3 regions of the Geodermatophilus sp. SYSU D00684 genome follow, and region 2 is predicted to be linked to each of the others. Evidence: predicted binding sites of a transcription regulator. Region 2 holds the regulator's gene; each other region holds the start of a gene.
The links. The regulator LexA, encoded in region 2, represses DNA repair genes until DNA is damaged. The targets are predictions, from matches to a motif close to TCGAACANNTGTTCGA.

Region 1 (7,142 bases), on a different contig from region 2:
GGCCGACGTGTACGCCGATCGGGTGCTCCGCCACCCCGGCGACAGTAGTTCCGCCCCGGACGGGGACCCACCCGTATCGCGCAGGTCACGTCCTCGTTGGGACACGTGACGGCGGACATGCGCGGGCGGTGACGCGCGCCGTGACCACGGGGACGCAGACGGAGGGGACGCAGGGGATGACGACGGGGACGGCGACCACCGGCACGGTGCGGCGGGCCGCGCGGCGGTTCCTGGCCGCGCTCGTGCTCGTGGTGGCCGCCGTCCTGGGCGGCGCGGTCCTGCTGCCGCCCGCCGCGAGCGCCGCCCCGTCGGTCACCGTCGAGATCCGCGACCTCACCCCGCCGCTGGTCTCGGTCGACCCCGGCGGCACGGTCACCTTCACCAACCGGATCGAGCCGAAGACGGTGCAGGTCGGCGGCGGGCTGCTGCCCTCGCTGGTCACCGGGCAGGTGTTCACCGACGTCACGCTCGGCCTGCCCTCGGGTCCGGAGCCGCTGCCGAAGGACGCGAGCGTCACCGAGCGCTTCGACAGCACCTGCCTGACCTGCACGATCACCTACACGTACCGGGTCGTCGTCCCGGACACCTCGATCGCCGGGAGCGTGCTGAACACCGTCACCACCCGGGCGCTGAGCACGCTGCCGCAGACGCAGCTCGTCACCTACGACGGCCGGCAGACGACGGTGCAGATCGGCGTCCCGACGCCGTTCCTCGTCACCACGCTGCTGCCGCTGCCGAACCTGCCCTCGGTCGGCCTGCCGCGGCTGCCGGCCGTCGACGTCCCGCTGCCCTCCCTGCCGTCGCTCCCGGTGCCGGCCCCCACCGACCCGACCGCGCCGCAGGTCCCGGCCGCCGCGCCGGCGGCCCCGCGGGGGATCGACGGCCACGCCTACTCCTACGACCTCGGCGGCGGCGCGGCGCGGATGGCGCCCTCCGGCGGCGGGTCCGCGGCCTTCGACCCGTCGCGGCTGCCCGGGGCCGGCGTCCCGTCCGGGACCGCGTCCGGGAGTGGCGGCACCGACGGCTCCGGCGGGGTCGCGGGCGGCTACGACGGCGCCGCGGTGCCGGTCTTCGGTGAGCTCGGCGGGCTCGGCGGCGGCGCGCTGGACGAGGAGAGCAGCACCGTGACTGCCGACGGCGCCTCCCCCGGCCCCGCCCTGCCGTTTGCCGCGCTGGTCGCCGTCGTCGCCCTGGCCGGCAGCACCGCCGCGCTCGTCCGCACCTCCCGGGCGGTCCGCTCCCGCTGACCCCGGCGGGCGCCGGTGGGCGCGCTGGTACCCTCGGGGGGCGCGTCCCGTGTGCCGTCCGAGGCAGGCAGGGCGCGCGACGCGTGTACGACCCTCCTGCTGCAGACGTCCTGCAGCCGCCCAGACCAGAGGAGGTGGGGTTCTCCGTGCGTCACTACGAACTGATGGTCATCCTCGACCCCGACCTGGAGGAGCGCACGATCGCTCCCTCCCTCGACCGGTTTCTGACCGTCGTCACCAACTCCGGTGGCACCGTCAAGACCGAGATCTGGGGCCGGCGCCGCCTGGCCTACGAGATCAAGAAGCACGTCGAGGGTATCTACGCCGTCGTCGACATCCAGGCCGAGCCCGCCGCGGTCGCCGAGCTCGACCGGCAGCTCAACCTGAACGAGTCGGTCCTGCGGACCAAGCTGCTCCGGCCCGAGGTCCACTGACCATGGCCGGCGAGACCGTCATCACCGTCATCGGCAACCTGACCTCCGACCCGGAGCTGCGGTTCACGCCGTCGGGGGCCGCGGTCGCCAACTTCACGGTCGCCTCGACGCCGCGCACCTTCGACCGGCAGTCGCAGGAGTGGAAGGACGGCGAGGCGCTGTTCCTCCGCTGCAACGTCTGGCGGCAGGCGGCCGAGAACGTGGCCGAGTCCCTCACCCGCGGCTCGCGGGTCATCGTCTCGGGGCGCCTCAAGCAGCGCTCGTTCGAGACGAAGGAGGGCGAGAAGCGCACCGTCGTCGAGCTCGAGGTCGACGAGATCGGCCCCTCGCTGCGCTACGCCACCGCGAAGGTCACCCGCGCCTCGCGCGGTGAGGGTGGCGGCGGCGGTGGCGGTTTCGGCGGCGGTGGCGGTGGCGGCGGTTTCGGCGGCGGCGCGAGCGACCCGTGGTCGACGCCCGCCGGCCCGTCCGACGAGCCTCCCTTCTGACAGAAGGACCTCCTCGCCCCCCACGCCGCGCTCCGCACGGCGCGGGCCCCTGCGAGGGGGCCATCCACACCCCAGATCTAGTCGTACCTGGAGAACCCAGTGCCCAAGCCCCCCGTGCGCAAGCCCAAGAAGAAGGTCTGCCAGTTCTGCAAGGACAAGGCGACCTACATCGACTACAAGGACACGACGCTGCTGCGGAAGTTCATCTCCGACCGCGGCAAGATCCGTGCCCGCCGCGTGAGCGGCAACTGCAGCCAGCACCAGCGGGACGTCGCCACGGCCGTCAAGAACAGCCGTGAGATGGCCCTGCTGCCCTACACCTCGACGGCGCGCTGACCATGAGCACGATGAAGCTGATCCTCACGCAGGAGGTCACCGGTCTCGGGTCCTCCGGTGACACCGTCGAGGTCAAGGGCGGCTACGGCCGCAACTACCTCCTGCCCCGCGGCCTGGCCATCGTCGCCACCCGCGGTGCCGAGAAGCAGGTCGAGTCGCTGCGCCGGGCGCGTGCCGCCCGCGAGGTGCGGTCGCTCGATGAGGCCCAGGCCGTGGCCGGCCGCCTCTCCGGCCTGACGGTCCGGGTGCCCGCCCGCGCCGGCGACGGCGGCCGCCTGTTCGGCCGCGTCACCACCGCCGACGTCGCCGCGGCCGTCACGGCCGCCGGTGGCCCGGAGCTGGACCGCCGCCGCATCGAGCTGCCGAGCAGCATCAAGACCACCGGCAAGCACACCGTCACCGTGCGGGTGCACCCGGAGGTCACGGCGACCCTCCCCATCGAGGTCGTCGCCGGCTGAGAACGCCGCAGCACCGCCCGCGAGGGGCGTCGGACACCCGTCCGGCGCCCCTCGCGGCGTCTCGGGGGCCGTGCCCGCCCTCCCGGGCCCCCCGAGCCCCCGGACCGCGGCGAGGGGACGTGTCGCGGGCCCGCCGGACGGCGGGGTCGCGGCCGGGCTCCCGTGCCGGTGGGCGCCTGTGACGGCTGCGCCGGGCGGGACGACACGACACGCCCGGAGCCCCCGGCGCGCCGACTTTCTCGTGTCCACAGCCGGTGGGCGGCCGGGGCGCAGGTGACGCCCGCGGGACCGCGGCACGAGGGGTCGGTGTCCTCCCCGTCTCCACATGTCGACTCCGGCTGTCCACCGACTTGTCCACAAGTTGTGCAGAACGCGGCCCACACGGGTGTTGGACGGGTCCGTCCCCGCTTCCTAACGTCGTCTCCTGCGCCGGACCTCCGCGAACTGTCGGTGGCTCCGGGTAGTGATGTCCTCGAACGCGTGTTCGAGCGGCACGCGAGGCGTCCTGGTGCTTCCCCCACCGGGCCCCGGCCGGGCGGCCGGGGTCTGTACGCGCGCGCGTGCCCCGAGGAGAGGGAGGTACCCAGGTGGCGGTGGCCGACGACTTCAGCCGGCCGCAGGCGACGGCGCCGGAGTACGACCGGCAGCCGCCGCAGGACGTCGCGGCCGAGCAGTCGGTGCTGGGCGGCATGCTGATGAGCAAGGACGCCATCGCCGACGTGGTGGAGCAGCTGACCGGCAACGACTTCTACCGGCCGGCGCACCAGTTGATCTACGACTGCATCCTCGACCTGTACGGCCGGGGTGAGCCGGCCGACGCGATCACCGTCGCCGCGGAGCTCAACCGCACCGACCAGCTGTCGAAGATGGGCGGCGCGGTCTACCTGCACACCCTCATCGCCTCGACGCCGACGGCGGCCAACGCGGGCTACTACGCCCAGATCGTGGCCGAGCAGGCCACCCTGCGCCGCCTGGTCGAGGCCGGCACCCGCGTGGTGCAGCTGGGCTACGGCGCGGCCGGCGGGCGGGGCGACGTCGACGACATCGTCGACCGCGCGCAGCAGGAGATCTACGAGGTCACCGAGAAGCGGATGAGCGAGGACTACTCGCGCCTCGAGGACGTCCTGCAGCCCACGATGGACGAGCTCGACGCCATCGCCTCCCGCGGCGGCACCGCCCGCGGCGTGCCCACCGGCATCCGCGACCTCGACGAGCTGACCAACGGCCTGCAGGCGGGCCAGATGGTCGTCATCGCCGCCCGCCCCGGTGTGGGCAAGTCGACCCTGGGGCTGGACATCGCGCGGTCGGCCACGGTCAAGCACCACATGCCGGCCGTCATCTTCTCGCTCGAGATGAGCAAGCACGAGATCACCATGCGTCTGCTGTCGGCCGAGGCGAAGGTGCCGCTGCACCACATGCGCGCCGGCACGCTGTCCGACGAGGACTGGTCGAAGCTGGCCCGCCGGATGGGCGAGGTGGCCGACGCCCCGCTCTACATCGACGACTCGCCGAACATGACGATGATGGAGATCCGGGCCAAGGCGCGGCGGCTCAAGCAGCGCAACGACCTCAAGCTCGTGGTCATCGACTACCTCCAGCTCATGACGTCGGGCAAGCGCGTCGAGAGCCGCCAGCAGGAGGTCTCCGAGTTCTCCCGGGCGCTGAAGCTGCTGGCCAAGGAGCTCGAGGTCCCGGTCATCGCGATGTCGCAGCTCAACCGCGGGTCCGAGCAGCGTCAGGACAAGAAGCCGATGCTGTCGGACCTCCGTGAGTCCGGCTCGATCGAGCAGGACGCCGACATGGTCATGATGATCCACCGCGAGGACATGTACGAGAAGGAGAGCCCGCGGGCCGGCGAGGCCGACATCATGCTGGTCAAGCACCGCAACGGCCCGACGGCCAACGTCACCGTCGCCTTCCAGGGCCACTACAGCCGCTTCGTCGACATGGCCAACTGAGACATGGCCAACTGAGGCATGGCCAACTGAGACATGGCCAACTGAGACATGGCCGACCGAGACACGGCCGACCGAGAGGCCGCGCGCACGCGCAGGAGGGCCCGGGACCGTCGTGGTCCCGGGCCCTACGCGTGTTCGGTCAGCGGTCAGGCCACCGCGACCTGAGCCAGGCTCTGCGTCCGTGCGTGGATCTGCCCGCGCGCCACGTTCAGCGTGCCGGTCATGCCGTAGACGGTCCGGTTGAGCGCCGCAAGTGCCAGGTCGCCGGTCTGCATGGTCACCGCCCCGTGCATCGGGACCTCGACGTCGGGCCACTCGGTGTCGGGTGTGATCTGGTCCAGCGGTGGTAGGGGGAAGGGCAGGACGAGGTACCCGCGCACGATGAGGGACACCGTCGTCCCCGCGGGGAGGAGAGCGACCATCCGCACATCGAGGACCCCGACGCCGTCCGCACGGATCAGCAGGAAATCGGTGCCGGTGACCTGGGCGCCGACCATGGGCCCCTCCAGCATCGTCCCCTCGATGCCCACGTCCATCCTCAGCCCCTCGGGCACGACCCCGATCGGCACGGTGCCGGTCATCGTCGCCTCCAGGACGTAGCCGTCCATGTTCCCTCCTCCGATCGCTGCGGCGGTCGGTCCATGGCAGCCCGGCCGGCGGCGAGGGTGCAGGTGGGCGTGCACGACGTCCCGTGCCGTTCACCGGTTGTCCGCACCAGAACACGCGGTGTTCCACGTGGATCACCGAGCGCGACGTTGCAGCGACACACCGTCGCACTGCAACGTCGTGACCCCGGTGGCACCCGCTCGTTGGTCCGGGCCGAGCACCGCCGAGCCCGGCCGTGTCCTCGACCGACCGCTCACCGTCGAGAGGCCAACGCGTGACGACCCTGCCCGAGCACCCCCGCACCGACGAGCCCGCGGCCACGCACAGCCGCCGCCGCTTCCTCACCTACCTCGTCGCGGCCCCGACGCTCGCCGTCGCCGCGCAGGTCGTCGCCGACGTGGCCGGCCCGGCGACCGCGCAGGCGCTGCCCTCGCTGCCCGCGCCGGCCGAGCTCCTCGACCTCGGGGACGTGCTGATCCTCGCCGGCAAGCCCACCGAGGACCTCATCGTCGTCACCGTCGACGGGCAGGGCCGGGTCGGGCTCGCCCTCCCCCGCACCGAGGTCGGCCAGGGCATCACCACCGCCGTCGCCATGCTGCTGGCCGACGAGCTGGACGTGCCGCTGGACCGTGTCGACGTCACCCTCGCCGACGCCCGCCCCGAGCTGGTGTTCAACCAGCTCACCGGCGGCTCCAACACCATGCGCAGCGTCTACGGCCCGGTCCGGCGGGCGGCCGCCGTGGCCCGCGCCCGGCTGCTGGCCGCCGCGGCCCTCCGCTGGGGCACCACCCCGGGCTCGCTCACCGTCACCGACGGCGTGGTCAGCGGCCCCGGCGGGCGGACCGCCACGTACGGCGAGCTGTCGGCCGCCGCGGCCGACCGGACGCTGGCCGTCGCGCCCGCCTCGCCCAAGCCCGCCTCCGCGCACCGGGTCGTCGGCACGCCCACCAGCCGCACGGACGCCCGCGCGATGGTGACCGGCCGGCAGCGCTACACCCTCGACCTCGACGTCGTCCCCGGTGCGCTGCCGACCATGCTGCGCCGCCCGCCGACGATCAACGGCACCGTCCGGTCGCTGGACAACGAGGCGGAGGTCCGGGCCTTGCCGGGCGTCGTCGACGTCGCCGTGGTGCCCACCGGGGTCGCCGTCCTCGCCGAGACCTTCGGCCAGGCCCGCGACGCCGTCGCGGCCGTGCGGGCCACCTGGGGGCCGGGCACGGTCGACGGCGAGGACGACGAGTCGATCCGGCGGAAGCTGCGCGCGGTCACGCCGCCGCCCTTGGCCCCCGGCCTGCTGGTGCGGACGGTGGACGCGGAGTTCGACTTCGCCTTCGTCAGCCACGCGCCGCTGGAGCCCAACTGCGCCGTCGCGCACGTGACCGCGGACCGCGCGGAGATCTGGTCGCCGCTGAAGTCGCCGATCGTCGCGCAGGAGACGATCGCCGCCGAGCTCGGTCTGCCGGTGTCCCAGGTGACCGTGCACGTCGTCCAAGGCGGCGGCTCGTTCGGCCGGCGCCTGTTCTCCGACGCCGCCCTGGAGGCCGCGCGGGTGTCCAAGGCGACGGGGCGGCCGGTCAAGCTGCTGTGGTCGCGGATCGACGACATGCGCCACGGC
Region 2 (7,142 bases):
GGTGGTGGAGGGGGTGCGGGCGGAGCCCCGGCGGCGCGGCGCCGGCGGCTCGATCTGCAGCCCGGGCAGCGGCGGGGTGCCGCCGCGGTGGTGGCGGGCCCGCAGCTCGGTGATCTCCTTCTCGAAGTCCTCGACCGAGGTGAAGGCGCGGTAGACGCTGGCGAAGCGCAGGTAGGCGACCTCGTCGAGCTCGCGCAGCGGCTGCAGGATGGCCAGCCCCACCTCGTGGCTGGGGACCTCGGCCACCCCGCTGGCGCGGATGGCGTCCTCGACCTGCTGGGCCAGCTGCTGGAGCTGGTCCTCGTCGACCGGCCGGCCCTGGCAGGCGCGCCGCACGCCGGCGACGACCTTGGTCCGGTTGAACGGCTCGCTCACCCCGCTGCGCTTGACGACGGCGAGCACCGCCTCCTCGACGGTGGTGAACCGGCGACCGCAGGCCGGGCACGAGCGGCGGCGACGGGTGGTGGCACCCTCGTCGGCCTCGCGCGAGTCGATCACCCGGCTGTCGGGGTTGTGGCAGAACGGGCAGCGCACTGCGGTTCACCTCCCTCCGCGGAAGACCCTCCCGGACCGGGGACCCGGCTCGGGCGGCTGGTGCCGGCGGGCTCGTCCGGTCCTGGCGGACCCGCCCGTCTGCGTCTGTCTGTGGACCCCTCTGGGGACATCCGGTGGACACCCCGTGGAGGTCCTGGGGACGGCCTGTGGAGGACTTCCATCGGTGCAACTACTAGATGTAGGGGGACAGTAGGCCGCGCTCCACTACATCTGCAAGGCGGGAGCCCGCGTGTCTCTTCCGCCGAGACCCGGTCGTGACCCCGTGGTGACCAGGCGCGAGCAGGGCTCCCTCCCGTCACACGACACGCCGGGGCGCCACGCGCGTCGGCGCGCGAGGAGGGGCGTCGGGGTGTAACCGGCCACCGCGCGCAGGGCACGCGCGGACACCCGGGGAGGCGCGCGGACTCCTCCCCGGGACGTCCGGCGGGACACCGGCGGAGGTGACGGAGGACCGCCGGGGGCGCGCCCCCGGCGTCGGGTCAGGCGGGAGGACGGACCGCGGGGCGGCCGCCGCGGGGGTGCGGGACCAGGTCGCCGAGGCGGATGGGGCGGGTCAGCATGTCCGACTCCTCCGCGGCCGCGCCGCCGGCCGGAGCGGGGCAGTTGACGACCGGCATCTCGGTGGTCACCGCCCGGTGCCGGCCGGAGCCGGCGGGAGCGCGGTGCCGCCCGGCCGTGGCGGGGCGGACGGCGGGCTGCTCGGCGGTGACGTCACCGCCGTGCCGGCGGGCACCGCGGCGGGCGGCGTGGGCACCCGGGACGACCGCGCGCCGGTCCACGGCCGGGAGCACGGCCGTCCCCGTGGGGTCCGCGGCCAGGTCCGTGCGCCCGGAGGCCAGCGTCAGGTGCCGCTCGGGCAGCCGCACGGCGGCCAGGTCCACCCAGCTGTCCGCTCCCGCGGCGTCGCGCAGCCGGACGCCGGCCTCGCAGCCGCCGGTCACGTCGTGGCGCCAGCCGAGCATGGCGCCCGGCACCCACGCGCCGTCCACGAGGACCTCGACGTCCTGCGGGGACCGGAAGGTCACCGCTGCGCTGCTGTTCACGGCTGCTGACACGCTCCTGACCGTAAGTGTCCCGACGACTCCGGACCGTAAACGACGGCGCCTGCATGGTTGACGAACTCACCGGCGCGGTCTCGTCACATCTCCGCGGTGACGGCGCCGGGCAGGGCGCCTACGGCACGCGGAGCACCTGACCGGGGACGACGACCGCCCCCTCCAGGTCGTTGAGCGCCTCGATCGCATCGACCACCGCGCGCACGTCCTGGTCGGCGCCGGCGACCTCCGCGGCGATCGACCACACCGTGTCCCCGCTCTCGACCACGACGCTGCTCCCGCCGGCCAGGCGCAGGCCGTCGTGGGGGGCGAGGAACTCCCGGCCGACGGCGGCGCCGCCCACGCCGGCGGCGAGGACCAGAACGGTGACCAGGCGGCGCCCCCGGCGGGTGAGCCGCACCGGAGCCGGGGCCGGCGCGCACCTCGCGCGGACGGCGGCCCGGGCGGGCTCCGAGCGCACCGGCCGACCGCTCGGGCGGGCCGGGTCGCGGCGGGTGCGCGGCCCCTCGGCCGCCCGCCCGACGGTGCGCGCGGGCGCCGCGGCGGGGAGGTCGGGCACCGGCCGCAGGTGCCCGGTGACGCGGGGACCCGAGCCCGGCAGGGCGGCGCGCGGTGCCGGCCGGTCGGTGCGCGCCGGCGACGTGGAGCGGCCGGCACCGGCGGCCGCCGTCGCGCCCTCCCCGCGGAGCGGCGGCCGCCACGGGACCCGGACCGCCGCGTCGAACTCGAGCACTGCCTGCCGCACGCTGCCCATGACCGCTCCTCCTGATCGGGTCGACCGCATCGAACGCCTGTTCGATCGAACGTCTGATCGGATGTCTACCGCACGGGTCCGACGAGGGCGAGAGCGGCGCGGCGTGTCCTTCGAACACACGTTTGAACCTGCGGCGCCGGCGCGCTACGGTCCGTGCGGGCGCACCGCCCGCCGACCGGCCTCGGGCCGGGAGGGCGACGGACGGGCCGCGGGGACGCGGCCGGCGAGGAGGAGACGTGGCGGGCACGAGCGGGACCGGCCAGGGCACCCGGGGCGGCGGCACGACGACCCGCCGTCCGGCCGCGGAGCGCGGCGCCGGCGCGGACGGCGCGGGCGCCGTGCGCACCTTCCCCGACCGCGGCGAGGCCGGCGACGGCCTGACCCAGCGGCAGCGCCGGGTCCTCGAGGTCATCCGCGACTCGATCGAGCGGCGCGGCTACCCGCCCTCGGTGCGCGAGATCGGCGAGGCGGTCGGCCTGTCGTCGGCGTCGTCGGTCGCCCACCAGCTGTCGGTGCTGCAGAAGAAGGGCTGGCTGCGGCGCGACCCCAACCGGCCCCGCGCGCTCGACGTGCGACTGCCCGGCGAGACCACGGGCGAGACCGCCCCGGCCGCGCCCGCCGCGGCCGCCGACGGCTCGACCGCGCCCACCTACGTGCCGCTGGTCGGGCGGATCGCGGCCGGTGGCCCGGTGCTCGCCGAGCAGGCCGTCGAGGACGTCTTCCCGCTCCCCCGCGAGCTCGTCGGCGAGGGCACGCTGTTCATGCTGCGCGTCGCCGGTGACTCGATGGTCGACGCGGCCATCTGCGACGGCGACTGGGTCGTCGTCCGCCAGCAGCCCACCGCCGAGAACGGCGAGATCGTCGCCGCGATGCTCGACGGCGAGGCCACGGTCAAGACCTACAAGCGCCGGGACGGGCACGTCTGGCTGCTGCCGCACAACCCGGCCTACGAGCCGATCCCGGGCGACGAGGCCACCATCCTCGGCCGCGTCGTCACCGTCCTGCGGCGGGTCTGAGCCGCAGGTCCCCCGCCGGCGCCGGAGCTCAGGCGCCGGCGGGCGGACCACCGGACCGGCGGCGGCGCAGCCGCCCGCCCAACCACACCAGCACGGTCGCGACGACGGCCGCGGCCACGCCCCCGGTCACCGGCGACAGGCCCGCGGAGTCCCCGCCGAGCAGCGCCGACGGCGACGGGTCGGCCGGGTCGGCCCCCGCCGGGGCGGACGGCGCGGACCCCGCCGGGACCGGCACCGAGGTGACGTCCCCGGGCACGCCCTCGCCGGCCACCAGCAGCGCGCTCCCGTCGGCGGTGAACGACACCGCCTCCCCCTGCGGCGCCTCGGGCAGCGCGATCCGCACCGGCTCCCCGGCCAGCGCCCCCGGCACGTCGGCGCCGGTCAGCGGCCAGACGTAGGCGTCGGTGTAGGTCCGCAGCGCGATCCGGCTGCCGTCGCGGGCCACCGCCCCGCCGGTGACCATCAGCTGCCCCGCCCGGCCCACGGGACCGCCGGGCGTGCCGGTCAGCGTGAACACCACCGTGCCGACGTCGGCCAGCGCGACCGTGCCGCCGTCGGCCAGCGGCGCGGCCGGCCGGTAGACGTGGCTGGCCCCGAGCACCTCCTTGGTCACCACGTACGGCGTGCCGTCGGGGGCGAGCAGCAGCGCCTCGGCGTCGTGCGGGCCGTCGGGATAGGTCAGCCGGTACAGCGCCGTCCCGCCGTCGGGCCGCAGCGCGACGAGCGCGACCGTCGTCCGGACCGCGGTGTTGTCGCCGGTGTCGGCCAGCCACACCGTGCCGTCCGGGCCGACGCCGAGGTCCTCGGGGTCGTAGGGGTCCACCGGCGCGGTGGTCACGTCGACCACCTGGCAGGCGCCGTCGAGCACGTACACGGTGACCTGGTCGCCGCCGTCGACCATGGCGAGCACCCGGTCGCCGACGTCGACGAGGCCGGAGAGCTCGGCCAGCCGGGGGTCGGTCACCTGGCAGCGGACCGAGGGGGCGGCCGGCTCCTCGGCGGCGGCCGGGCCCGCCGGGAGGGCGAGCAGGACCGTCGTCAGCAGGACGGCCGGGGCCCGCCGGGCGGCGCTACGCGGAGGGGCGGCCGGCTCGGGCACTCGCCCAGCGTGACAGCACCAGCGCGTCGAGTGCGTGAACCACGCCCAGCAGCAGGAGCCCGACGGCCGCGCCCACGACGGCGTCGGTGACCCAGTGGAAGTCCAGCGAGACCATCGCGATCCCGGTGGCCACCGGGCCGACGACGGCCAGCCACCACAGGGTGCGCTGCACCCGCGGACCGAGCCCGTACTCGACCGCCTGCCAGCGCGCCACGCCCCACATGAGCACGGCGTTGGCCACGTGCCCGGAGGGGTAGCTGGCGCCGTCGCGGTGGAAGAACGAGCCGGGATAGGCAGGGGCGGTGCGGCCGGTGCCGAACTTGAACGCGTAGACGACGACGGTGAGGAGGGCCAGCGCGGTGACCACCCGCAGCAGGGGCAGCAGCGTCCGTTCCCGCAGGCACAGCCAGCCGACCAGGGCGGCCAGCACGATGAGGATGGTGCCGCGGCCGCCGATCTGGGTGACCGCCCACACCGGCCAGTAGGCCGGGGAGTCGCGCAGGTCCCAGGCGCTGACCACCTCGGAGACCTCGAGGTCCAGCCGCTCGAGCACCCCGCGGCTGAGCAGGTCGACGGTGACCCCGACGGTGAACGCGAGCGCGACGAGCAGCAGCCACCACGGCGGGCGGCCGGCACCGACCACGGCGGGCGGCCGGGCGGCCCCTCCCGGGCGCCCGGCCGGCGCGCCGGAGGTGCGCCGCACCACGCCGCTGGTCACCGGGTCACGGTACCGGGCCGTGACCCGCCCGTGATCTCACGGGCCGGAACGGCGAGCCGCCCGGGCACCCGGCGCGGGGCCGGGCACCCGGGCGGTCCGGGGTGGAGGAGGCGGTCAGCCGACCGGGACGGCGAACCGCTCGAGCGCGGCGGCCAGGCCGCCGTCGACGCGGGCGGTCAGCCGGGTGCCGGCGGCCTCGTGCTCCTCGCTGAGCACCTCGCCGTCGCGGTGCACGCGGGCGACCAGGTCGCCGCGGTCGTAGGGGACGAGCACGTCGACCTCGACGTCCGGGTGCGGCAGCCGGGCGGCCACGACCTCGCGCAGCTGCTCGATGCCCTCGCCGGTGCGCGCGGAGACCCACACGGCCCCGGGCAGCGCCCGGCGCAGGGTCAGCACGTCGTCCTCGGTCATGGCGTCGACCTTGTTGACGACGATCAGCTCGGGCACCGCCGCCGCGTCGATCTCGCGCAGCACCACGTGCACCGCGTCGATCTGGCCGAGCGGGTCGGGGTCGGAGCCGTCGACGACGTGCAGCAGCAGGTCGGCGCCGGCCACCTCCTCCAGCGTGGAGCGGAACGCGTCGACGAGCTGGTGCGGCAGGTGCCGCACGAACCCGACGGTGTCGGTGAGCGTGTACTCGCGACCGTCGGGCGACTGGGCCCGGCGCACCGTCGGGTCGAGGGTGGCGAACAGCGCGTTCTCCACCAGCACGCCCGCGCCGGTCAGCCGGTTGAGCAGGCTGGACTTGCCGGCGTTGGTGTAGCCGGCGATCGCCACGCCGGGGACGGCGTTGCGGTCGCGGCCCGAGCGCTGGGTGGCCCGGGCGGTCGCCATGCCGGCGATCTCGCGGCGCAGCTTGCTCACCCGCGACCGGATCCGCCGCCGGTCGGTCTCGATCTTCGTCTCACCGGGACCGCGGGTCCCGATGCCGCCACCGCCGGCGACGCGGCCACCGGCCTGCCGGGACAGCGACTCACCCCAGCCGCGCAGCCGCGGCAGCATGTACTGCATCTGGGCGAGCTCGACCTGGGCCTTGCCCTCCCGGCTGGTGGCGTGCTGGGCGAAGATGTCGAGGATCAGCGCGGTCCGGTCGACCACCTTGACCTTGAGGATCTTCTCCAGCGCGTTGAGCTGGCCGGGGGTCAGCTCGCCGTCGCAGATCACGGTGTCCGCGCCGGTCGCGGCCACGATGTCGCGGATCTCGTTGGCCTTGCCCGAGCCCACGTAGGTGCCGGCGTCGGGCTTGTCCCGCCGCTGGCTCACGGCCTCGAGGACCTGGGAGCCCGCGGTCTCGGCGAGCGCGGCCAGCTCGGCCAGCGAGCGGTCGGCGTCGGCCTGGGTGCCCTCGGTCCACACACCGACGAGCACGACGCGCTCGAGGCGCAGCTGCCGGTACTCGACCTCGGTGACGTCGGCGAGCTCGGTGGACAGCCCGGCGACGCGGCGCAGAGCGCCACGGGCCTCGAGCGCGTAGGAGCCGGTCGTGTCGTCGTCCTCGTCCCACTGGCCGGCCGGCGCGGGACGGGTCTCGACGAGCGTGTCGTCGTCGAGCGGGGTGTTCTCGGGGGCGGTCGTCATCGCGTCCAGCGTGACACGCGAGGCCACGCCGGTCACCTGGGTTGTCGTCTCTGCAGTCGTCATACGCCCCCTACAACACCGGAACGGGTCAGGTGCATCCCGCCGGGAGGCGGGTAGGGCGGGACGGACACCACAGCCGAGGAGGGACCCCCGTGAGCACCAGCAGCGACGCCGGCACCGACGACCCCGGCCGCGACCCGGCCGGCCTGACCCCGCCCCGCAACCCGTTCGGCGGCGCCGACCAGGACACCGGCCGCGGCGAGCCGCGCGGCACCGGCAACACCGGCCCGGCCGACAAGCCCGAGGCGCCCACCGACGAGCCCGAGACCCGCGCGGACACCCCGGACAACCCCTAGCCGGCGAGCCA
Region 3 (7,142 bases), on a different contig from region 2:
GGAACCGGTGCCGCCCCGCCACTAGGGTCGGACGGGTGACCGCCCCCGCACCGTCCACCGGCGAGCAGCTGCCCGTCCGGACCGCCGCGGTCTGGGCCGCGCTCGACCCGCTGGCCGGCGCGGGGACCCCGCTGCGGGTCCTCGACGTCGGCGGCGGCAGCGGCGTCTTCGCCGTCCCGCTGGCCCGCCGCGGCCACGAGGTCACCGTCGTCGACCCCAGCGCCGACGCGCTGGCCACCCTCGGGCGCCGGGCGCAGACCGCCGGGGTCGGCGACCGGGTCCGCGGCCTGCAGGGCGACGGCGACCTGCTGCACGAGCTGCCGCTGGGCAGTGACGGTCCCGACGGCGGCTACGACCTCGCGCTGTGCCACGCGGTGCTCGAGGTGGTCGACGACCCCGCCACCACCCTCGGCGAGATCACCCGCGCGCTGCGCCCCGGCGGCCACGTGAGCGTGGCGACCGCCAACCGGGCCGGCGCCGTCCTCGCCCGCGCGCTGGGCGGCCACCCCAAGGAGGCGCTGGCCCTGCTCGAGGACCGCGACCCCGCCCCCGGCCGCACCCGCCCCGCCCGCCGCCGGTTCGGCTCCGAGGACCTGCTCGCGCTGCTGCGGAACGCCGGGCTCGAGCCGGAGGAGTGGCGCGGCGTCGCCGTCGTCGCCGACCTGCTCGACGCGAGTTCCGGCGCCGACCCCGAGGCCGTCCGCCGCCTCGAGCTCGCGCTGGCCGGCACCTCGCCCTACCGCGACGTCGCCGCCGGCCTGCACGTCCTGGCCCGCCGCCCGTGACGGCGCTGCCCCCGGACCTCGTCCGCCCCGCCTACGGGGCGGCCAGCCTCGCCGACGTCCTGCCCGGCGCGGCCGCCGCGCTGGGGGTCGGCGTCGACCGCGGTGGCCTGCCCGCCGACCCGCTCGGCCTCACCGCCGCGCTGGCCGGCGCCCGCCGGGTCGCGGTCCTGCTCGTCGACGGCCTCGGCGAGCACCTGCTGCGCGCGCACGCGCACCTCGCCCCGGCCCTCGCCGCCCTGGCCACGCCCGCCGGCGACCTCGCCGCCCCCTGTCCGAGCACCACCCCGGTCAGCCTGGCCACGCTCGGCACCGGCGTCCCCCCGGGCGGGCACGGCGTCCTCGGCTTCGTCACCGCCGTCCCCGGCGAGGACCGGCTGCTCAACCACGTCCAGTGGGGCGACGACCCCGACCCCCGCGACTGGCAGCCCCGCCCGACGGTCTTCGAGCAGGCCGCGGCCGCCGGCCTGCCGGTCACCGCGGTCGCCCCCTACGCCTACGCGGGCTCCGGCCTCACCACCGCCGTGTACCGGGGCGCGGCCTACGCGGGCACGGTCAGCGCCGGCGACCTCGCGGCGGTGCTGCTGCGGTCGCTGGCCGCCACCCCCACCGGGCTGGTCTACGGCTACACCCCCGAGCTCGACCTCACCGGCCACGTGCGCGGGGTCGACTCCGACAGCTGGCGGGTTCAGCTGACGCTGGTCGACCGGGTGGTCGAGCAGGTGGTCGCCGGCCTGCCCGACGACGCCGCCCTGCTGGTCACCGCCGACCACGGCATGCTCGACGTCCCCGCCGGCACCCGCGTCGACGTCGACGACGAGCCCGCCCTGCTCGACGGCGTCGCGCTGCTGGCCGGCGAGCCCCGCGCCCGCTACGTGCACACCGTCCCGGGCGCCGCCGCCGACGTCCTCGACGCCTGGCGCGGCGTGCTCGGCGACCGGGCCTGGGTGGCCGGGCGGGAGGAGGCGGTCGCCAGCGGGGTGTTCGGCGCCGTCGGCGAGGGGATGGCCGCCCGCATCGGTGACGTCGTCGCGCTCGCCCGCGGCCCGTGGGCGGTCACCGCCTCGGCGACCGAGCCGGGACCGAGCCGGCTGGCCGCCTACCACGGGTCGCTCACCGACGCCGAGGTCGCGATCCCGCTGCTGCTCGCCCGCGGCCGCGCGCTCGCCTAGCGGCTCAGCGGACCGGGGACACCGACAGCGCCGTCCACGTGCGCGGGTGCGCCGCGTGCACCGCCCGGCAGGTCAGCTGGGCCGCCTCGGCCGCGGGCCGGCTCTCCACCCGCACCACGACGTCGCCGTCCGCGCCGCCGAGCACCACCTCGAACCGCTCGACGCCGTCGGCGTCCTCCGCCGCGGTGGTGGCCAGCCGCCGCGAGCCGCGCACCGGCAGGTCGTCGACGCCGAGCAGCCCGAGCCGCTCCCGCGCGGCCTGCTGGGCGGCCTGCGCCGGCAGCGGCAGCCCGGCCCGCCCGCGCAGCCACGGCAGGGCCACCTCGCCGCGCGCGTGCGCGGCGACCAGGTCGGCGCCGTCGCCGGGCACCTGCCCGTAGGCGAACCCGTGCGGCAGCACCAGCACGTTGGAGGCGAACCGGCAGCCGCCGAGGTGGCTGCACTCCCAGACGTCGGCGGGCGCGGGCATCGCCGCGGCCAGCGGCCGGCCGCGCAGCGCGCAGCAGGCGTCGTGCTGCCCGTGCGTGCACACCAGGTACGCCGGCCGGTCGGCGCGCTCGCCGACCGAGCCGTCCCAGGGCGCCTCGACCAGGTCGGCGTCGTCGGCGCGGGTCGACCACCAGAGACCCTCGCGGCCCGGGCGGCCGTCGGCGTAGGCCCAGCGGCGCCCGGAGTCCGCGGCCCGGTCGCCGGGCCGGCGGACCAGCAGCACCCGCACGCCCTCGGCGCGGGCGCGCGCGCCCAGCCGGGCGGTCACCTCCGGGTCGATGCGGGAGCCGGTCAGCGCGTCCCGGCCCCACGGGCCCGGCTGCTCGACGAGCAGCCAGCGCTGCGCCGGCCCGGCCGTGGCCACCGGGGAGTCCCCCCGGACCAGGGCCGTGACCGAGCAGCGGGTGGCGTCGAGCCGGCCGGCACGAACGGGGGCGGTCACCCGGGAGGAGGCGACGGGGTCACGACCCGGTCCCGAGGGCGGCGGCACGCTCCCCATCGTCCCCGCCGGCGCCGGGCGCCGGGGCGCCCGGTCCGTGCGGGCCCGGCTCGGGGGCGGTGGCCGGGACGCCGTCGACCCCGTGCGCGCCCTGCACCGCCGCGTCGGCGACCAGCGCGATCGACTCGGTGACCAGCCGGCGGGCGAGGACGAGCCGGTCGTCGGCGTCGAGGCCGGCCAGGTCGGCGACCTTGAGCTCGCCGGCCGCCAGCAGCCCCTCCAGCGCGGCGCGGGTCGAGGCGGGGAACTCCAGCCGGCGGCGGCCGGCCAGCAGCGCCACCCGCTCGCCCTCGGCGGTGGCCGGGGCGTCCCGCAGCGCGCAGCGCAGCCGGCGGCGCAGCCGCAGCACGGTGTCCGGGGTGAGCGCCGCGGCCGCGGTGGCCTGCGCCAGCGGCGCCACCGGCTCGGGGCGCACCTGCGACCAGGTCCGCGAGCGCAGCCGCTCGGCGACCTCGCCGGGGTCCACCCGGCCCAGCCACTCCTGCAGCGCGGTCACGACCGTGGCGACGTCGTCGCGGACCGACGCCGGGTCGGACAGGTCCAGGCCCAGCGGCAGGGCGCGGCGCAGCTCCCGGTCCTCGGCGGCCAGCACCCGCACCAGGTCCAGCGCGGACTCGGCCGCGGCCCAGCGGCTCACCGAGTGCACGCCGATGGTCAGGTGCGCGCTGGTCTGCCCGAGCGCCACCGCCGAGTGCAGGTAGCCGCGCGGCAGGTAGAGGGCGTCGCCCGGGCGCAGCACGGCGTCGACCACCGGCTCGCGCTCCGCGGCGGCGGCCACCGCGGCGGCCCGGTCGTTCCACGGCTGGGTGCGCAGCGGCTCCTCGAGCACCGGCTCGTGGACGGTCCAGTGCTTCTCGCCGGCGACCTGCAGCACGAAGACGTCGTGGACGTCGTAGTGCGGGCTGAACCCGCGCGAGGACGGCGGCGTGACGTAGGCGTTGACCTGCGTCGGGTGCCCCAGGTCGGCGGCGAGCTGGTCGGCGAACTCGACCAGCGGCGGCCAGAGCCGGTGCAGGCCCTGCAGGACCACGGTGCTGCCGTCGGCGAACAGCCGCAGGACGGCGTCGGAGGAGACCTGGTCGGCCACCTCGGCCCCGGCGCCACCGGAGGTGGTGAAGCGCTTCGGGTCGACGACGGCGCCGTCCTTGGCGATCCGCAGGAACGGCGTGCGCAGGCCGCGCCGCGACAGCAGCTCGTCGACGTCGGTCAGCGTCAGCAGGTCGGTGAACGACTCCCCGGTGTCCTCGGCGCGGGCGAGCAGCGGGCGGCGGGACCAGTACCGCTCGGCGAAGACCGCGGGGTCGAGGTGCGTGCACCGGCGCAGGGCCGGGCGGGCGTCAGCCCCGCCCGGCCCCGCGACGGCCGGGTCCTGGCTCAGGCCGAACCGTCCGCGCCACCGTCGGCGCCGCCGTCGGCGCCGCCGTCCGAGCCGCCACCGGCCGCGCCGCCGTCGGCCGGGCCGTGACCGGCACCGCCGTCCGCGCCACCGTCCGCACCGCCGTCGGCGCCACCGTCGGCACCGCCCCCGGCCGCGCCGCCGTCGGCCGGGCCGTGGCCCGCGCCGCTGTCGGCACCGCCGTCCGCCCCACCGTCGTGCTGGCCGGGCGTGCCCTCGCCGGCACCGCTGTCGGCCGGACCCTCCGTGCTGGTCATGTCGTCGTCGTCGAGCGCCATCGGGCTCCTCCGGGATCCGGGTCGGGACCGTCCGCCGGACGACGGTCGGTCGTGTCCCACCTACCTCGCCCGTGCGCCGGTCACACATGCGCCGACCAGCGAGTTCCCCGTGCGCCGGGACACGCCGGGGACGGCGCGCCGTCCCCCGGGGAGGGCCGCTAGTCTCCGAACAGGTGTTCGAGCAGGGAGGTCGCGTGCGGTCGTCGGGCGGGCGTGCCGAGGGGTGCACGGTGCTGCACGTCGACATGGACGCGTTCTTCGCCAGCGTCGAGGTGCGCCGGCGACCCGAGCTCGCCGGCACGCCGGTGATCGTCGGCGGCGCGGGCAACCGCGGGGTGGTCACCTCGGCCACCTATGAGGCCCGCGCGTACGGCGTGCACGCCGCCATGCCGACGGCGCGGGCGCTGCGGCTGTGCCCGACGGCGACCGTGCTGCCGGGCGACACGGCGCTGTACGCCGAGGTGTCCCGGGCGGTCATGGCGCTGTTCCGGTCGGTGACCCCGCTGGTGGAGCCGCTGAGCCTGGACGAGGCCTTCCTCGACGTGGGCGGGGCCGGGCGCCGGCTGGGCGACGCCGCCGAGATCGGGGAGTACCTGCGCGCCCGCGTCTTCGACGAGCAGGGCATCACCTGCTCCGTCGGCGTGGCCGGCACCAAGTTCGTGGCCAAGCTCGCCTCCACCCGCGCTAAGCCCGACGGGCTGCTCGTCGTCCGCCCGGCCGAGGTCATCGACTTCCTGCACCCGCTGCCGGTCGGCGCGCTGTGGGGCGTGGGTGCGAAGACCGAGCAGGTGCTGCTGCGGCTGGGGCTGCGCACCGTCGGCGACCTCGCGCACGTCCCGGCGCGCACCCTGCAGCGGGCGCTCGGCCCCGCCGCCGGCGCCCACCTGCACGAGCTGGCCTGGGGCCGCGACCCCCGCCGGGTGGTGCCCGACGAGCCGGAGCGCTCGACCGGGCACGAGGAGACCTTCCCCACCGACGTCGACGACCCCGCCGTGATCCACCGGGAGCTGCTGCGGCTGGCCGAGCGGACGGCGGCCCGGCTGCGCGCGGGCGGCTGGCTGACCCGCACGGTGAGCATCAAGGTCCGCTTCGCCGACTTCACCACCATCACCCGCAGCCGCACCCTCGGCGTCCCCACCGACGTCGGGCAGGACGTGTACGAGACCGCGCGGGCCCTGTTCGACGCGCTCGGGCTGGACCGGGCGCGGATCCGGCTGGTCGGCGTGCGGGCCGAGCGGCTGGTCCCGGCCGGCCAGGCGCCCCGGCAGCTCGAGCTCGGCGCCCGCGAGCACGGCCGGCGCGACGCCGAGCTCGCCGCCGACCGGGCGGCCCGCCGGTTCGGCGCCGACGCGGTGCGGCCGGCCACGCTGCTGCACCGCGAGCGCGACCGCCGGGTGCGCTGAGACGGCCCCCGGGACCGCCCGGGGACCCCCCGTGAGGGTGGTCACGACGGCGGTGCGGCGGGTCGCCGCGCACTCGCCTTTCGCACCCCGCCGACGGCTCGTATCCTCGGTGTCACCACCGGGTACGGGCCCGGTGGTGTCTGGCTCCGCCCACCTGGAGGTCTCGGTGCCGCTCTCCGAGCACGAGCAGCGACTGCTGGAGCAGATCGAGCGCGCCCTCGTCGACGACGATCCCAAGTTCGCCTCCTCCGTCCGCACCGGCGACCGCCGGCTGAGGGCCCGGCGAAAGCTCCAGCTCGGTGCGCTGCTGGTCGTGGTGGGCCTGGCCGTCCTCGTCGGTGGCGCCGTCGTCCCGTCCGTGCCGCTGGGCGTCCTCGGGTTCCTCGTGATGTTCGGCGGTGCCGCGCTCGGCGTCCTCAACTACCGCTCGGCCACCGGCGCCGTCGAGACCGGGCCGGCCGGTGCCCGCGGCGCGCAGGGCGGCCGCAGCCGGGGCGGGCGGCCCCGCAAGCAGCCGCTGAAGAACCGGCTCGAGGAGCGCTTCCGCCGCCGCTACGACCAGTAGCCCGCGAGACCCCCGCCGACGGCCGCCGTCCCACCCGGGACGGCGGCCGTCGCCGTTCCCGGGGGCATGGCCGTTCCCGAGGGGCAGCGCCGTTCCGGTGGCCGAGGGGGTCGACCCGCCGCCGGGGGGACGAGGACGATGGGGCCTGCCCGACGAGCCGATCGGGAGGGGGAGTCGCGATGACGCAGACGCAGCCCCTGGAGCACCTGTCCTTCGACCGCCCCGACGAGGTCCGGCAGGGCGAGAACTGGCGGCTGGAGCTGCTGCACCTGGCCGGCGGCGCCGAGGTCGGCCGGATCACCGTCCAGCCCGGCTGGCGGTGGTCCGAGCACGTCCGGCCGGTGGCCGGCACCGACCTGTGCCAGGCCCCGCACCAGCAGTACCAGGTCTCCGGCCGCATCCACGTCGTGATGGCCGACGGCACCGAGATCGAGTCCGGCCCCGGTGAGGTCACCTCGCTGCCGCCGGGGCACGACGCCTGGGTCGTGGGCGACGAGCCGGTCGTGGCCATCGACTGGCACGGCGCCTCGGTCTGGGCGACCCGGATGTAGGCGCGCC

Region 1: a site for LexA is predicted at 3,436-3,451, ahead of dnaB (replicative DNA helicase). Genes of this name have one in related genera too.
Region 3: a site for LexA is predicted at 4,782-4,797, ahead of dinB (DNA polymerase IV). Genes of this name have one in related genera too.

The regions. Positions count from the first base shown of each region.
Region 1 covers NZ_JBJGZI010000015.1:107,997-115,138, reverse strand. Annotated here, with positions in the region: gene ACI79L_RS13000 (deoxyribonuclease IV) at 1-34, opposite strand, end outside; gene ACI79L_RS12995 (hypothetical protein) at 177-1,247, shown strand; gene rpsF (30S ribosomal protein S6) at 1,394-1,681, shown strand; gene ACI79L_RS12985 (single-stranded DNA-binding protein) at 1,684-2,169, shown strand; gene rpsR (30S ribosomal protein S18) at 2,269-2,505, shown strand; gene rplI (50S ribosomal protein L9) at 2,517-2,963, shown strand; gene dnaB (replicative DNA helicase) at 3,557-4,921, shown strand; gene ACI79L_RS12965 (DUF3237 family protein) at 5,068-5,529, opposite strand; gene ACI79L_RS12960 (molybdopterin cofactor-binding domain-containing protein) at 5,802-7,142, shown strand, end outside.
Region 2 covers NZ_JBJGZI010000028.1:47,270-54,411, forward strand. Annotated here, with positions in the region: gene nrdR (transcriptional regulator NrdR) at 1-534, opposite strand, end outside; gene ACI79L_RS19095 (hypothetical protein) at 1,035-1,610, opposite strand; gene ACI79L_RS19100 (LysM peptidoglycan-binding domain-containing protein) at 1,729-2,364, opposite strand; gene lexA (transcriptional repressor LexA) at 2,601-3,380, shown strand; gene ACI79L_RS19110 (hypothetical protein) at 3,409-4,479, opposite strand; gene ACI79L_RS19115 (phosphatase PAP2 family protein) at 4,451-5,197, opposite strand; gene hflX (GTPase HflX) at 5,312-6,775, opposite strand; gene ACI79L_RS19125 (hypothetical protein) at 6,928-7,131, shown strand; gene dapF (diaminopimelate epimerase) at 7,128-7,142, opposite strand, start outside.
Region 3 covers NZ_JBJGZI010000023.1:58,370-65,511, reverse strand. Annotated here, with positions in the region: gene ACI79L_RS17160 (class I SAM-dependent methyltransferase) at 36-785, shown strand; gene ACI79L_RS17155 (alkaline phosphatase family protein) at 782-1,954, shown strand; gene ACI79L_RS17150 (sucrase ferredoxin) at 1,959-2,885, opposite strand; gene ACI79L_RS17145 (cupin domain-containing protein) at 2,905-4,029, opposite strand; gene ACI79L_RS17140 (BatC protein) at 4,317-4,616, opposite strand; gene dinB (DNA polymerase IV) at 4,847-6,019, shown strand; gene ACI79L_RS17130 (DUF3040 domain-containing protein) at 6,156-6,584, shown strand; gene ACI79L_RS17125 (cupin domain-containing protein) at 6,764-7,135, shown strand.